One region of the Paenibacillus wenxiniae genome, then DNA from elsewhere that is predicted to be linked to it. Evidence: riboswitches for the same ligand, from Rfam matches in the RefSeq annotation. Region 1 holds a riboswitch; each other region holds the start of a gene.
The links. Region 1 has a riboswitch for cyclic di-AMP ahead of AAHF22_RS22420 (resuscitation-promoting factor). Riboswitches for the same ligand answer to the same signal wherever they lie in the genome.
Positions count from the first base shown of each region.

Region 2: it holds a riboswitch for cyclic di-AMP, as region 1 does, so the genes downstream of both, kdpF (K(+)-transporting ATPase subunit F) here and AAHF22_RS22420 (resuscitation-promoting factor) in region 1, are expected to answer to the same signal.
Region 3: it holds a riboswitch for cyclic di-AMP, as region 1 does, so the genes downstream of both, AAHF22_RS22800 (C40 family peptidase) here and AAHF22_RS22420 (resuscitation-promoting factor) in region 1, are expected to answer to the same signal.

Region 1 covers NZ_JBCGUH010000022.1:41,121-46,928, reverse strand. Annotated here, with positions in the region: gene AAHF22_RS22430 (HD domain-containing protein) at 1-1,136, shown strand, start outside; gene AAHF22_RS22425 (TatD family hydrolase) at 1,208-1,975, shown strand; cyclic di-AMP (ydaO/yuaA leader) riboswitch at 2,171-2,405, shown strand; gene AAHF22_RS22420 (resuscitation-promoting factor) at 2,723-3,838, shown strand; gene rnmV (ribonuclease M5) at 4,046-4,603, shown strand; gene rsmA (16S rRNA (adenine(1518)-N(6)/adenine(1519)-N(6))-dimethyltransferase RsmA) at 4,596-5,480, shown strand; gene veg (biofilm formation stimulator Veg) at 5,611-5,808, shown strand, end outside.
Region 2 covers NZ_JBCGUH010000002.1:198,141-203,948, reverse strand. Annotated here, with positions in the region: gene kdpB (potassium-transporting ATPase subunit KdpB) at 1-1,790, opposite strand, end outside; gene kdpA (potassium-transporting ATPase subunit KdpA) at 1,860-3,524, opposite strand; gene kdpF (K(+)-transporting ATPase subunit F) at 3,549-3,629, opposite strand; cyclic di-AMP (ydaO/yuaA leader) riboswitch at 3,948-4,135, opposite strand; cyclic di-AMP (ydaO/yuaA leader) riboswitch at 4,459-4,658, opposite strand; gene AAHF22_RS04050 (SMI1/KNR4 family protein) at 5,289-5,808, opposite strand, start outside.
Region 3 covers NZ_JBCGUH010000024.1:33,027-38,834, forward strand. Annotated here, with positions in the region: gene AAHF22_RS22790 (ATPase domain-containing protein) at 1-80, opposite strand, end outside; gene AAHF22_RS22795 (YwhD family protein) at 516-1,037, opposite strand; cyclic di-AMP (ydaO/yuaA leader) riboswitch at 1,799-1,937, shown strand; gene AAHF22_RS22800 (C40 family peptidase) at 1,947-2,420, shown strand; gene AAHF22_RS22805 (GNAT family N-acetyltransferase) at 2,721-3,227, shown strand; gene AAHF22_RS22810 (hypothetical protein) at 3,369-3,662, opposite strand; gene motA (flagellar motor stator protein MotA) at 3,864-4,673, shown strand; gene motB (flagellar motor protein MotB) at 4,657-5,508, shown strand.

The sequences.
Region 1 (5,808 bases):
ATTCGCTCGGTGTATATGAAATTACACGGCGTATCATTTCTCAATTTGAGCGCAGTGGATACGAGGATTGGCCAAGTGAGGAACGTATGGTGGCGCTCTGTGCGGCTTTGCTGCATGATCTGGGGCATGGACCGTTTTCCCATTCTATAGAAGAAGCATTTGAAATGAACCATGAGGAATGGACGTGTCGCATCTTATTAGAAGATACTGAAATTCATCGTGTGCTGGAGGAAGTGGAATCTGGCTTCTCGGAAAAGGTCGCTGCGGTCATTCGTAAAGATTATGAGAAGGCGGTCGTCGTTAATCTGGTGTCCAGTCCACTTGATGCGGATCGGATGGATTATTTGCTACGTGATGCATATTTTACAGGTGTGAATTACGGGACGATCGATATGGATCGCATCATTCGTGTGCTACGCCCGCATAATGGACGTGTCGTCGTCAAAGAATCCGGTATGCACGCGATTGAAGACTATTTGATGTCACGCTATCAGATGTACTGGCAGGTGTATTTCCATCCGGTGACACGCAGCTCGGATATCGTATTGCGTCATATTTTTCAGCGGGCAAAAGAACTGTTCAATAGCGGCTACAATTTCACATTTTTACCACATCCTTTGCCTGCCTTGTTCCGAAATGAATTAAATGTAAAAGAATATTTGCTGCTGGACGAAGCGCTGGTGCAAACGACATTTATGCAGTGGACGCTTGAAAAGGACGAAATTCTCGCTGATGTGTGTACACGCTTTATGGAGCGGCGGTTATATAAATATGTAGAAACCGAATTAATTGACCTGGATATGATCGATCAGATTCGTCATGAATTTGAAGCGGCAGGATTGCATCCACAGTATGATCTGGAAATCGATTTCCCGACCGATTTGCCGTATGATGTTTTCCGTCCGGGTGATCCGAAAAAAGAAAAACAGATTTTGCTGCTGGATCGTCAAAACAAAGTACAGGAAATATCGGAGGTATCCGATATCGTGCGATCGATCAGCGGTATCCATCGTGGCCGGTATCATCTGTATTTTCCACAAGAGAAGCTGGAAAGGGTAAAACACAAGCTGTCACCGCATGTAGCGGACATTTTCGAAGACAAGCTGGGACCTGCTCAAATGGAGTTTGAAATATAAAAAATGTATGAAGCCAATAAAAAAGTTAAATAAGTATTATGCAAAAAAGCGTGTAAAGGAGAATGTACCTTATGTTATTTGATACACATACACATTTGGATTCCAAAGATTTTGATGAGGATCGCAAAGAAGTGATCGAGCGTGCCTACAATAATGGGGTCACTCGAATGGTGAATATCGGATTTGACCGTGAGACGATTCCGACGACGATGCAATTAGTAGAGGAATATGATTTTATTTATGCGGCAGTCGGCTGGCATCCAGTGGAAGCGATCACGATGCAGCCAGGTGATCTGGAATGGATTGCATCTTTATGCAGTCATGAAAAAGTAGTCGCGATCGGTGAAATTGGATTGGATTATCACTGGGATAAATCGCCAAAAGATATTCAACATCGCGTATTGCGGGAACAAATCGGATTGGCACGCGAGCTAAAGATGCCGATTGTCATTCATAATCGGGAAGCGCATGAAGATATTGTTCGGATTTTGCGGGAGGAAAAGGCAAGCGAAGTGGGCGGCATTATGCATGCGTTTTCTGGCAGCTGGGAAACGGCGCAAATGTGCCTCGATATGGGCTTCCATATTTCGTTTGGCGGACCGATCACCTTCAAAAATGCGAAGCAGCCAAAAGAGGTGCTAAAGCAAGTTCCAATGGATCGTTTATTGTTGGAAACAGACTCCCCTTATTTGACTCCACATCCTAATCGTGGGAAAAGAAATGAGTCTGGATATGTGCGTTTGGTCGCAGAGACAGCCGCCGAGCTTAAAGGGGTAAGTCTGGAAGAAATTAGTGAAATTACTACAAAAAATGCGTTGGCATTATTTGGCATTCGGTGAAATCGAGAGCAAAACCACTAAAAAACCGAGCTATTCCGATATATGAATGAATTTTAACGAAAAAATGCAGAAATGTTACAAGTTTTTAACTACTTTTTAAGAAAAACGGAGTTGCCTCTCGCTTTACAGTGAGGTTGTGTTCGGGATATCATTTCATCAGTGATTTAATCTTCGTGTTCATACACGAGATTCCATGATTCGGTCTCGCTGAGTTTCCTACATAGGAGAACGGGGGAACCAACAGCTGTCTTCATTCACTTTAAACCAGCAATACCGGAAGACAGATTGTGTGATTCCTAATACAGGGTCTTTGGGGTGAATTGAGGCTACTTGCGCCATGAGCGAAGGACGTCTCACAGGGTACCAGCTACACGCAGTAGTGCTTATCCGAACCCGACAGCTAACCTCGTAAGCGATGCAGAGGCAACCTCTCATTTTCTAAGTTTCCATTGGACGTACAATGTCGGGAAGCCACGGAAGAGTTGCTCTTGCACTTTTCCCTAGGCTTTTTTGTTTTGTGCAAAAGGAAGTAAGTGAAAAAGAGAAGACCCGGTTTTCACTATCGGGGATCGGTATGCCGCTAGGACTGACCATGGCGCAGGCATCTTTCAACTAGAACGAAGTACCGCAATGCGCTGGTATTTCATCGTGATCATTTTAACGCCTGTGGAAATTCTGATATAGTCGCGTCTATTATACAGTTTCTTTATAGCAAGACGGCGAGACTATGTAAGGAGGACGGAAGAAGTGGGAATTGCTCCTTTCAAAGAAACCCATGGTTCACGCTCATCCAGCATGTCTTACGCGCTGCGTTGGAAGCAAAAAAATCTACGCTCTGTACTGCTCACTTCGCTGGCAGTTGTTGTGGTTATTGCCATGGCACTCTGGCTCATGTACATGCAGGCAAGCAAAAATATTTATGTCGTTATTGATGGCAAAGCTCAAATGGTCGAGACCCATAAGCTACAGCTATCCGATTTGCTGGCTGAACAAAATATTCAAGTAGCACCCCAGGATAAAGTATCAATGTCTATGAACGGAGCAATCCAGGATGGCGACAAGGTATACATTAACCATGCGGTTGCTGTAAATCTTCGCGCTGACGGAGAAATCAAACAGGTGTACACAACAGCCAAAACGGTTGGTAGTGCACTGGATCAGCTTAACATCAAACTCGGTTCCAGAGATAAACTGGACCCCCCTGTCGAAGCAGCCGTGAAGCCGGATATGGACATTCGGGTAACGAGAACCACTTCGATTACAAGCAAACAGGTCGTGGAACTCCCTTACCAAACGATCAAAAAGAACGACGGCGATTTGCTAAAAGGCAAAACCAAAGTTATTCAAGAAGGTCAAAATGGTAAAGTAGTCCAGTATATCGAAAAAGTGTTTGAAGACGGCGAATTCGTCTCCAAGCAAATGGTCAAGAAAAAGACCACCGCTGAAGTGAAAGACAAAATCGTAGCGATTGGTACGAAAAAAGAGGAACCGAAAGCTGTAGTAGTGAGCGAATCGGTTAGCTCGGACTCGTCCAGTTCCGATTCCGACAAAAACTTCTCTTATGCCAAAGTATTAAATAATGTGATGCTGACCGCCTACTCCTCTCAGGAACCAGGGCTGGGTACACGTACTGCATCTGGCACGCGAGTGACAGAAGGACGCACGATTGCTGTAGATCCTAGCGTCATCCCAATGGGATGGTGGGTATACATCGAAGGCATCGGCTACCGCCGTGCGGAAGATACCGGCAGCGCCATTAACGGCAATAAGATTGACGTATATATTGATAGCCTGAGCCAGGCAAGAGCATTCGGACGCAAGACCGGTTATACGGTCTATGTGATCGGTCCGGTAAAGCCGTAAGATCACGGTACAAATCGGTTGCCTGTGCTGGCAGGACTGTTATAGGATATAAGCATTATTAACCACGAGCGTATATGAACCAACCGGAGAAGGGGATGATTCCCCTTCTTTTTGTTTGTTGTTTTGTTATACTAAGGACAATATGAATACGATCGAGGGGAAAAGGGATCTGTATGCCCCCGATCCAGAAGGGAAGCGTACCATCCATTGATTAAAGAAGTCATTGTTGTAGAGGGACGGGATGATACGGTAGCGATCAAGCGTGCAGTGGAAGCCGATACGATCGAAACCGGTGGCTCGGCGATCGGGCCGCACGTTATTCGTCGTGTACGTTTGGCACAGGAGCGCAGAGGCGTTATTATTTTGACCGATCCGGATCATGCCGGAGAGCGGATACGTAAAATCGTCTCGCAAAAGGTTCCGGGCTGTAAGCATGCCTTTATACCGGAAAGCGAAGCGACGCTAAAAGGCGATATCGGTGTGGAAAATGCCTCGCCTGAATCGATTCGAGCTGCTCTGGCGCGTGTGCATACCGAAATGCCAGAAGCAGAAACACTGATCGACTGGGATGATCTGATCACGACCGGACTCGTTATTCATAAACAGGCTGCGGCACGCCGGATGAAAATGGGCAATCTGCTCGGGATCGGTTATGGCAACGGCAAGCAGTTTTATAAACGGCTGCGTATATTTGGGATCACCCGTGAAGAATTCGCGGCAGCACTTTCACAACTTGAAGCGGAGGAACAGCAATCCAATGAATGACAGACACGATATCGCTACGCCGGGACGGACGAAGGAGATTATTAATAAACATGGCTTTTCGTTTAAAAAGAGTCTGGGACAGAACTTTTTGATCGATAGTAATATTTTGAATAAAATTGTCGATGCAGCCGATTTGAATGAACAACGGGGTGCATTAGAAATCGGACCGGGAATCGGTGCATTAACAGAGCGTCTGGCACGTCAGGCGCACAATGTGACCGCGGTGGAGATTGATCAACGCCTGCTGCCCATTTTGCGGGACTCGCTGGGCGCATACGACAATGTGCATGTGCGTCATGGTGATGTGCTTAAGGTGGACTTGCAGGAGCTGTTCCGCGAGGATTTTGCGGAAGTGGAGAAGGTGAGTGTCGTTGCCAATTTGCCGTATTATGTCACCACACCGATTCTGATGAAGCTGCTGGAAGAGAAGCTGCCGCTGGATAATATCGTCGTGATGATTCAGAAGGAAGTGGCACAGCGTATGGCAGCTGCGCCGGGCGGCAAAGATTATGGCAGCTTGAGCATTGCTGTGCAATATTACTGTATACCTGAGCTTGTATGTATCGTGCCGAAAACGGTGTTTATTCCACAGCCTAATGTTGAATCGGCGGTCATTCGCCTGAAGCTACGTGAAGAGCCACCGGTACAAGTACAGGACGAGCAGCATTTCTTCGAGCTGATGCAGGCGTGCTTTGTACAACGCCGTAAAACGATTGCCAACAACTTGAAAACACGCTATTTCAGCGGTAGCGATCGCCAGCAGCTGGAGCAGCTTCTAGCGCAGGCAGGCATCGAGCCATCCCGTCGCGGAGAAACGCTCAGCATCGAAGAATACGGACGTTTGAGTGACGTATTTTTGGCAGCAGGCATTCGATAAAGTTAGCTTTTTAGCATTCCACAAAAAAATCATTGACAAAATAAATTTTGTGTAGCATAATTTAATATTTGATTGACATTTCTTTTCCTTTTTGTTACAATAGGGAGTAGGAAAAGAGGTGGTTGTGAGCATGGCTAACAATGCGCTTACCGAAATCAAACGCAATCTTGATGCTCATGTAGGGCACAAAATTACATTGCGCGCACACGGTGGTCGGAAAAAGACCATTGAACGTACCGGAATTTTGGAAGAAACCTACCCTTCTGTTTTTACTGTTAAGCTTGATGATGAGCATCAAACTTTTGAACGAGTGTCTTACAGCTACGCA
Region 2 (5,808 bases), on a different contig from region 1:
ATTTGTGGAATAGCCACCATAAACATCGCTGGAATAATCGCAAAATATTTGGCAATATCATTCGCGATACTAAATGTGGTCAGACTGCCACGGGTCATGAGTAGCTGCTTACCGATCGCCACTACTTCGATAATTTTGGAAGGGTCAGAATCAAGATCGATCATATTGGCTGCTTCCTTCGCCGCTACCGTACCACTGTTCATCGCAATCCCGACATCTGCCTGTGCCAGTGCAGGTGCATCATTCGTACCGTCCCCTGTCATCGCAACTAGTTTGCCCTGTGCTTGCTCACGGCGAATAACGGCAATTTTATCCTCTGGTGTACTTTCAGCAATATAGTCATCGACCCCTGCTTCGCGAGCAATCGTTGCTGCGGTGAGCGGATTATCACCGGTACACATAATCGTTTTGATGCCCATACTGCGCATCTGTTCAAACCGTTCGCGCATCCCTGCTTTAACGGTATCTTTTAAATAAATCAGACCATAGATCACATCATCGACAGCGACTGCCAGTGGTGTACCCCCTGCTGTCGCGATGCGGTCACTACTTGCTTGCAATGAAGTGGGTACATGACCGCCCTGTTCAATGACCCAATTTTTCACAGCGTCTACCGCACCTTTACGTACTTTACGGCCATCTTTCAAATTCAGACCACTCATTCGCGTCTCTGCTCGGAACTCGACCACTTCTGCTCCATATGGAAGCTCCTGATCGATCGTCCAGCCTTGCTTTTTCATCAGTTCCAGCACGGAGCGTCCTTCTGGCGTTTCATCCTGCGCCGAACTGACGGCTGCCCAGTGCCCTACCTCCTCGGCTGTATGCCCTTCAGTTGGCACAAATTCGCTCGCCATCCGGTTACCGTATGTGATTGTACCGGTTTTATCGAGAATGATCGTATTAATATCACCGGATGCTTCCACCGCTTTACCCGACATCGCCAGCACGTTGAAACGAGTGACACGGTCCATCCCGGCAATACCGATCGCGGACAGCAGACCACCGATCGTCGTTGGAATCAGACAGACGAGCAGTGAAATCAGAACAGGAATTGGAATATGAATACCGAGATACTGCGCCATAAATGGTAACGTCACGACGACCATCAGGAAAATAATCGTTAAGCTAATCAGTACGGTATTGAGCGCAATTTCATTCGGTGTTTTTTGACGTTCTGCGCCTTCGACCAGACTGATCATACGATCCATAAACGATTCGCCTGGATCGCTAGTAATCCGTACCGTAATCTCATCACTGATGACCATCGTACCGCCGGTGACCGAGCTAAAGTCACCGCCTGCTTCTTTAATTACCGGAGCGGATTCACCCGTAATCGCTGATTCATCCACTGACGCAAGCCCTTTGATCACTTCACCATCACCAGGAATCATCTCTCCCTGGCGAACGACGACCAGATCTCCTTTACGTAAAGAAGTCGATGGCACGTCTACGATGCGATCGCCTTCCAGCTTACGTGCGGTAATTTCCTTTTTCGTCTTTTTGAGTGAATCTGCCTGTGCTTTACCGCGTCCTTCCGCGAGTGCTTCGGCAAAGTTAGCAAATAAGATCGTCAGCAGCAAAATAACCGCTACGGCAATGTTAAAGCTTGCCGATACCGAATCACCAAATGCCCCCGGTACAAACACGAGTAGTAAGCTAATTAACAGACCTATCTCGACTACGAACATGACCGGATTTTTCATCATTAAAACCGGGTTTAATTTTACAAAGGATTGCTGTAATGCTTTCGTTATCAGATCCCGGTTCATCACGGAAGCTTGATTTTTCATTGCTGATTCCTCCACCTGATTATCCTCAAATAATATGCTTCACCATCTGTATATGTGCTTTTTTAACATTTAAAGGGTCAATTGCTCAGCAATCGGGCCGAGTACAAGCGCCGGGAAGAAAGTTAACGCGCCGACAACGACAACCACCACGATAAATACACTGCCAAACAGCGCCTGATCGGTACGCAGCGTACCACTGCTCTCCGGCACAGGTGTTTTCGCCAGCATGGAGCCAGCAACCGCAAGCAATGTGACCATCGAGAAAAAGCGCGCAATCATCATCACAATCCCGGTCGATATGTTCCAAAATATCGTATTATCGCCCAATCCTTCAAACCCTGACCCGTTGTTAGCCGCAGATGATGTGAATTCATACAGCGCTTGCGTCAGACCGTGGAAGCCCGGATTCGAGATCGTATTCGGAAATACCATCAGCGCAATCGTCGTTGGCGCCAGCACAAGTAGCGGCTGAATGAGTAATGTGACCGCGATCAACTTCATCTCTTTCCCCTCTACTTTACGACCGAGGAATTCAGGTGTACGTCCAACCATCAGACCGGATAGGAATACTGAGATCATCGCATACATAAGCACATTCATCATACCGACACCTGAACCGCCAAATACGGTATTAAGCATCATATTACTCAGGGCGATCATACCGCCGAGCGGTGTTAAAGTATCATGCATCGTATTCACGGCGCCGGTCTCTGACGCTGTCGTTACGACTGAATAGAGCGACGATTGTTCAATCCCGAATCGTACTTCTTTCCCTTCCATCGAACCTGCACTTTGTTGTAATCCAAGCTCATTGATCAGAGGGTTCCCTTGATGCTCTGCATAGAGCGACGAACTGAGCATAATCAAGAACATGATTGCCATCGATACAAACAGCACCCGTCCTTGCTTCGGATTACCAACGATACGCCCATACGTGAATGGAAGCGAGATCGGTACGAGCAACATCAGAATCATTTGTAGCATATTGCTAATGGCATCAGGATTCTCAAATGGATGCGCCGAGTTAGCGCCGAAAAATCCACCGCCGTTATTACCCATTTCCTTAATAGCAACAAAGCTGCCGAGCGGTCCCATGCCAATCTGTTGCTGGGTGCCTTCTAATGTAGTGGCTGTTACAGACGTTTGTAACGTCTGCGGAACCCCCTGACTAATGAAGATCAGGGCAGCAACAACGCACAATGGCAGCAAAATACGTGTAATCGCCCGCACCAGATCGACGAAAAAGTTTCCCATTGGCTTTCCGGCAAGACCACGCATAAACGCAATCGCTGCGGCAATCCCTGTTGCCGGTGAGACAAACATCATGAACACAATGGCAGACATTTGCGAGAACAGCGACAATCCGCTTTCACCGCTATAATGCTGTAAGTTCGTATTCGTCAAAAAGCTAATCGCTGTATTAAATGCCAGCTCTGGACTCATCGCTGGAATGCCTGCTGGATTCAGCGGCAACTTATCCTGTAAACGGAAAATGACATATACGATCAATGCCATAACCGTATTGCTGACAAGTAAAGCGACAACATATTGCTTCCATGTCTGATTATTTTGCCGGATACCACCCAGCTTATACATGATCTTTTCCAGTGGACCGAAGAAACGATCCAGCTTTCCCGGTGTATAATCAAATGCACGGGCGATATAAGCACCCATTGGACGCGCCAGCAATAGCGCAATTAATAAAGTTAAGGCAACTCCGATATATGCGAACATACTCACTCACTCTCTCCTGCCTGTTTAAAATTTTTCCGGATAGATCAGGGCATAACACAAGTACACTAGCAAGCCTGCAATTATAAGCCATAATAGCCAGATCATTGTTCTTTCCCTCGCTCTCCGATCACTCTGGATGACCAGATGCCCAGTCCGCCAAGCGCGAATGCAATGAGTAAAATGAGCACAATCATTAAAATATCCAACATGATTTCTTTCCCCTTCAGCATGAACATGCGTAAGATTAAATTTGATGGTAGATAATGTTCAAGTTGCCAATCGAACGATTTTGCGTCAATAAAAGCGAAATTAGGCGCAAAAAAAGAAGCCTCGGTAAAAATCGAACTTTTCACCGGGCTTCTTCCGTGTGTAACCGATCAGACACATCGATATGTGTAGACCAGAATGACGTAAGCCGGATATAAGTTCTTCCTGAATCGCTGACGAGGTTAGCTGTCGGGTTCGGGCTGGAAGATTGCCCGTTCCGGCGATGCCGGAATTCACCCCGTGTCAGACCGCTTGCTCCAAGCTAGTTCTGACGATTGGTTCCCCCGCTTTCCTGTATGCGGTACGTAAGCACGAACCAACAGGAAATTAAGCGTACATGTAAAAGAGCAAAGATTAAATCCATACAGCGAAAATCGCATAAGCAGAGCGAAAACGAATCTATCATCGTATTGCCCGTAATTGTACAGCGTTCAGCAGTTTGAGCGTACATATTCATACTGTCCAGGTGTCACATGACATAACGGCCAAATCGACTTCTACCGTTTCAAAAAGTACATGTATCGTTCCATTCGTATCGTGCGTGCACTGCCATTGCAATACTATATTCCGTCCATTTCGTCTGACTTCAGAAGCTGATGAGCGTTAACAGGGCATAAGAAAACACAGAGCGTGTATACCCTGTGTCATGATGGCACAAGTTCTGCACTCCTCTCCCGACCTGCGCTTACGAGGTTAGCTGTCGGATTCGGGCGGTGAGAGTCGCCCTACCATCAGCGCCGGTCCCATGGTTACCGGTGCTGACGGATTCACCCCATGCAGACGGTCATCGGCTCTCACACCTTTGACATGCTGCGAATTGGTTCCCCCGTTTTCCGGCGATAACCGGAAACTCAGCAATAAGAACAAGAAACTTCTGAAATTCAATTGTTTGATCTGGACAAATACCGATTTGCATCTTCACGCTTCCTGCTGGACGGATCGCCGGAACAGTCTGGCTTAGCACCGCTGTGCTTTCCTGCTGTTATGCGGTTCTACCAGCATAGTAGAAGTCGTTGCAAGCGCAAATCTCTAAATCCTGAAATGTATATTACTCCTGTAATTCCGAAGTGTAAAGCAGATCAAAAAGGCAAAAAAAGCCGTGATTTCCCACAGCTTTCTCTTTTGAAAATGCAGACGAGGGATACCTCCCTCAAGCTCTTTTTTACTCCCTATATCGCTCATCAGCTTAGATTTTACATTACATTTCACCATTTTCATCTAGCTTTTCATCCAGTTTCGCAAATCGATATGTCATTATTCACATTTGCAAAAACGAGGCGATCCGAGTATTTGTCAGCACATCATTATCGATAGTAAATACCTGCTATTGTGCTGCTATGTACGGTCAGCGCTAATATTAATCTAACGATACTCACGATCGAAAAAGACGTTATTGCGTATAGATTATTCATCTGGTTTGTGTGCAATGTGCATTTATTTTATTTGCATTTTCCATCATATAAAACCCGTCCGCTCATACGCCGGACGGGCTATTATTTACATCGTATAACGTCGATCATACTGGATCGAGAAACTCACAGGTTGCTTAAACGCTGCCTGTAGCAACTCTACATCGTTCTCATTTCCTGTAAAAGAAGACAAGGCACTACACTGTGCGATTGCTTCAGGATTCGCGATCATATTATCGCCTGCTAGCTTAAGCTTTTGCAAAGCAGGTAAGGAAGAGAGTCCCGAAATATCGTTCACTTCAACATTAGCCAGCGTCAAGCTTTTTAGATAAGTAAAATGACTTATATAGCGCATATCGCTCCAGCGAACCCCTGTAACGGTCAGCGATACGAGTGACAGGTTAGCAAGTGCTGCCCACTGTTGTTCGCCCCACTGCTGTGCATCGATTATAGTCAATTGCTTCAGCTGCTTTAACTGGCTCATAACGACAGCCTGCTCCGCATCGGGAGTAGAGATGGTCAGACATTCCAACGTTGGGATATGAAGCAACGGTGTATAATCTGTTGCTGGAATCCGCTCGCACTCCAGCTCAACCAGACGTTGTAGA
Region 3 (5,808 bases), on a different contig from region 1:
ATACCGCCATGCAAAATCTCGTCGAGTCCAGGGATACCTGTACGAATAGCACGTGTCTTAATAGCGTTTGTGTTAGGCATATATTGCTCCCTCCATCTGTAGAATAATTTTAGTCACGCAAGGGTTAGCTTTCTTACGAAGACGACTGTACAGCAATTATAACAATGGATAGCACATTAACAAAAGCTATTTTCCAATTTAAAAACGAGACTAAAGGTTTAATAATTTATACCCTATTTTTCCAGAAGATGATAATATTTTCTGGTGTTTATCATAATATTTTAATGAAATTGCTAAATTATATCCCAAACCCGTGAATATAACATGCATAATCATGCATCGGCACTGGAAATTGCGCTGGAAAAGTCTCTCTCGGATAGATTACATACTCGATAAACTGAATCGTAACGATCCATTCGTATTTCTCCATAAAAATAGCCGACTGCTAGCTTCATGCATGAATGGCAAAAGCTATAGTCGGCCTATGATCTAATTCATAATTGTAACACGCCAGCTCAGTTGTCCAGAGCCTGCTTCAGCTCATCGGAAGAACGATCCCACCATTCTTCATTATGGCTAACGAGCAATGTTTTCAGGGCGGCCTTCTCGTCTGGACCAAGCTCACTCAGCATAATGCGACGCTTGATCGCATAATCCAGCTTATTCACATGGTCAGCGAGAATTTTCCAGCCTCGTTTATTCTCCTCATCGATGATCATCTCGCACGCCGTCGCTCCAGCGTAGCTTCCGCCTTCAGGCTGCTTGTCTACCGCAACCCAGACTAGCCATACCTGACGTCCGCCCTCCAGCTCATCACGATTTGTGAGGAACTTGATGCCACGCTCGACTTTACTTTTGGCATGCATCGCCCCGATATCGATTTTAGCCTCGCCATGATCGATAATAATAGGAGAAACGTTATTCAAGTTAATGGCACCTGCACCAAAACCTTTATGTTTACTGCTCTTTTTGCTACTGCTAATAATGTTCAAGGACATCGATTTTTTAGCCGGTTGAGCCGATTGATTTTGATCCATATTTTGATCCATGTTGAAAAATACTCCTTTTCTGTTCATAATTTATATTTGCTGCCGATATAAAAAAAGCAGCGTTTCATAGTTGTAACCCTTTGTACCGATAGCTGCTGCATGTCTGTCTACGGCTTCTATCCAGCGTGATGGATGGGCAAGCTTCAAATGCTCACTCTACGCTATATAAATGATTTCTATATAGAGAACATTCCTTATATAGAGGTAAGCAGCATCGATAGTAAGCTAGCTGTAGCTTTTAGCTGCGATATGAAGACAGATGTCATGCCTTGCAGCATCCATGCCATAAACAATGAATTTCAATATTAATTGTAACATTATTGTAGCGGATCAGGCGTGAAAAACCAATGAAACTCCTGGCTGTCCTAGTGTTATACTATAGTAGTCACGATTTGATATCGCTGACAGCCCTATCAAAGATGACAAAGTAAACGGATAGCCGAGTAACTTTTATAGGTCTAATTGCATGCTCCAATCGCAATATACGGGATTTTTCGACTAAAGATTAATTTTTTTAATAATTATAATCCCTTTAACGGCGCGGTTTTCACGATGTTGCTCACAAAGATGACAAGATTTTTCACGCAAAAAGTGCACAACAGACATTGCCAAAGTAAAAAACCTTTGTTAGAATAAACCCAGCAAGTTTTTAGTAACAACTTTGTAAACTTTAAAAGTAAGCTTGTAACTATTGTTAGAGAAGCCGAAAATTGTCGTAAAAGTTGGATATCGTCTTACGGTGCATTAATCAAAGTGTGAAGCCAAATTTCGTGGCACCGGAAAGCGGGGGAACCGTTTTGGGTGAATTGATCTTGCAAGAGAGGGATCATAGGGGAGACCTTCTACCGAATCCTTAAGCTAACCTCGTAGGCATTGGAAGGGGACAAACGATTTAACATGAAAAAGAAACTAACCGCCGCACTCATGGGATTCGCAATTGCATTTACTGTTATGGGGAACAGCAGTGCACATGCAGATTCCAGAATGGACCAGATCATTGAACCAGCAATGGGAACACCGTACCGCATCGGGGGAACAACGTTCAACGGTTTCGATTGCTCCGGATTCACTCAATATGTATTCAGTAAAATGAACATTGATCTGCCGCGTCAATCCACGTCGCAATATCAGGTAGGCGAAGCGGTAAGCAAAGACGATCTGCAAGCTGGTGACCTCGTATTCTTCAACACGACTGGAGCAGGAGTTTCACATGTAGGCGTTATGGTAAGCAGCACTCAATTCGCACACGCTTCTACATCGAAAGGTGTACGAATTGATAATCTTAGCATGGACTATTACGCTGACCGTTTTGTCGGTGCTAAACGTGTAATGAGCAACTATGCTTTTGACACTTTCGCTACAGATAACTAATTTGACTATTATGCAACTTTGACAACAACGTATCGACTACTATATCGACCGCGAAGGATTCCCGCCAGAATCTTTTGCGGTTTTTTATTTTGCGTGGCGCTTTGTATCTGTATACTATATAAACGAAACGAACTTGAGTTAAGTTACACGTTAGGCAAAAAAAGTTAAAATAAAAATAAGGTAACCCTATAATTATGTCTACTTATAATTACCCGCGTATAAATTATGGTAAACACATTTTCCAATATTTATTTTGTAATTTTATTGTATCTATTGGATAAAGCCGAAAGGAGATTTATGATGCAGCCTGCATGTGTACTGCCCTTTTCCGTCGTATCGATGAGTACCGAGCATGCTGCTCTTATTTGTAACTGGCATTACGATCCGCCCTATAATATTTATGGCTGGTTGCCGTGGGAGCAGATGCAGCAGCTAGGAATCGAATTTGGTGATCCGCAGCTTCGTGAGCAACAGTATGTTTCCATTCTCGATGCTACAGGTGAGCTATACGGCTTTGCTCAATTTTTCCCGCTGACCGGCACGATCCGACTTGGAGTGGGTATGCGACCTGATTTATGCGGATACGGTTATGGTGAATCGTTTATGCGTGCGATTACTGAAGCCGCTATCGCTCGCAATCCGGCGGCAGAGATTGATCTGGAAGTACTCACCTGGAATCAGCGTGCGATTCGCACCTATCAGAAAGCGGGCTTTCATATTACCGATACGTACAGTCGCCGTACACCCGACGGAATGAAGCCTTTCTACTGTATGGTGTACGATACAACCCTTACCGAGCAATCCTAATATCACTGCATCAATCCAACATCATCATATGAAATGAACAAAGATCATATGAAATCAACAAAGGCCTACCCGAGTGAGCGTATGTTCATACGTTCTTGCTCTGGCAGGCCTTATCTATACGAACAACCGCGGGTGCTCGCTTTAAATTAACGATACAAACGTCATTTCAGTCTCGCCGATCAAAATATCGATTCGATGCGTATCCGCAGCATAGATCACGATACCGCTTCCCACCTGAATCGTCGGCTCGGAGCCAAGTGCATAAAACAAATCTTCTGCCAGCGCCTCCTGTACTTCGCGCTGTTCGTCTGGATTTAGCGCTTGCCATTCTTCCGATGACATCTGAAAAAACAGATAACTATCCGGTATCATATTTAGTGCTGTCGTTAAATCGGTTAGAATCCCTTCATAATCACGTCCATGCTTAACACCCATACTCTGCCTCCCCTCAATCTGTCGATATTGTTACATTTACCAACTTCTTTCCATTATAACTCAAAAAAACTCTTAACATTGCATCATATTCTGTCGATAAAAAAGTATCAGCGATTTAAGCAATCCCATCATGCAACTCCATCATTCCATGGAAGAGAGTGGTGTACGCACTACAATATATACTCACGGACGAGGTGTATTATGCAAATTTCAACAATTATTGGCTTAATTGGAGGGATCTTATCCCTGGTAGTCGGGATGATCCTCAAAGGAGCCCCACTGGTCAGTCTGGTTAACAACCCGGCGGCTTATGTTATTATTTTGGTCGGTACGGCAGCTACAATCTTTATGGCATTTCCGATGAACGAAGTAAAACGTGTTCCCAAGTTGTTCGGTATCATTTTCAAAAACCAGACTTTGCTTGATAAAAAGGAACTGGTGCGGATGTTTATGGAATGGGCTTCGATCACACGCCGCGAAGGTTTGCTGGCGCTGGAGTCCAAAGTCGAAGAAATCGACAATTCTTTTCTCCGTAATGGGATGCGGATGATTATTGATGGTAATGATCAGGAGTTCGTTCAGGACGTACTGATGGAAGATATCAATGCTACAGAAGAGCGTCACCGTTCCGGCGCGCTTATCTTTTCTCAAGCAGGTATGTATGCGCCAACGCTCGGCGTACTTGGGGCGGTTGTTGGTCTGATCGCCGCGCTGGCTGACCTTAGTGATATGGAGAAGCTGTCTCACGCGATTGCAGGTGCATTTATCGCGACGGTTCTCGGTATCTTTACCGGTTATGTACTGTGGCATCCGATGGCAAACAAGCTGAAACGTATGTCCAAAGCAGAGGTAGAGATCAAGCTCATGATGGTTGAAGGTCTCCTATCTATTCAATCCGGCGTATCTACGATGGCGATTAGCCAGAAATTAGCTGTATTCCTGACGCCAGCCGAAAGCGCAGAACTTGATGCTGATCAAGGAGGAGGTGGCGCCGGTGAGCAAGAAGGGTAAACGACACGAGCCTCATGAGGAGCACGCGGACGAAAGCTGGCTGCTTCCTTATTCTGACCTGATGACCCTACTGCTGGCACTGTTTATTACTCTATTTTCCATGAGTTCACTGGACGCTTCCAAGTTTAAAGGAATGGCTGAAGCGCTTAATGCTGCTTTTACCGGCGGTACTGGCGTAATGGATCAAACTTCACTAGCACCGACCCAGGGCAAAGTGACAGGTAAAGGCGAACCGGATAATACAGCAGAAGCGGCTACACCGACCGATAGCAAATCCAAAACGTCGGCGCAAAAGCTACGCGAGCAATTGCAAAAACAAGAACAGCAAGATCTGGAAAGTCTCAAACGCAAGCTGGATCAATATATTAAAGAAAACGGGCTAAGTTCTCAATTGACGACAAAGCTGAATCAGTCCGAACTGAAAGTAACGATCAGTGATAACACACTGTTTGCTTCCGGTATGGCTACCGTTAAACCGGAATCACGCCAGCTCGCCAAGTCACTTTCTACCATTTTGCAAGAAATTCCGGGTTATGATGTGATCGTATCCGGTCATACGGACAATATCCCGATCTCCAATTCGCGGTATACGTCCAACTGGAACCTCAGCTCTGATCGCGCACTTAACTTTATGCAGATCATGCTGCTTAACAAAAACCTGGACCCACGCAAATTCAGTGCGATTGGATATGGCGAATATCGTCCTATCGCGGATAATAGCAATAATGTAGGTCGCGCTCAAAACCGTCGTGTCGAAGTTGCTATCGTACGTAAATACGCGGACAACGACAACGATACTTCACTACAATCGATCGTGAATAACAAAAATAATTGATTTTGCATATCCTCTTATCATAGGATGCTGGCTATTGTGCCAGACATAACAAGAACGGATACCAGGCGGTATCCGTTTTTTGTGTTTATTTTGCTTCTTTATTTTACTTTTTATAATGCACAAATTTTTATAATATCCAAAACCTCTTATACTGTGATTTGTGATTATAGATTGAAATGATAATCGCGATTGCCTACAATAAAATACAGATATGCTCTACCTATTATGCTTTACCTGTGGATAATTATTTTCGATTTGCAGATGAAAATTTAGACGTAGTCAAGCGAGACATTCAGCATA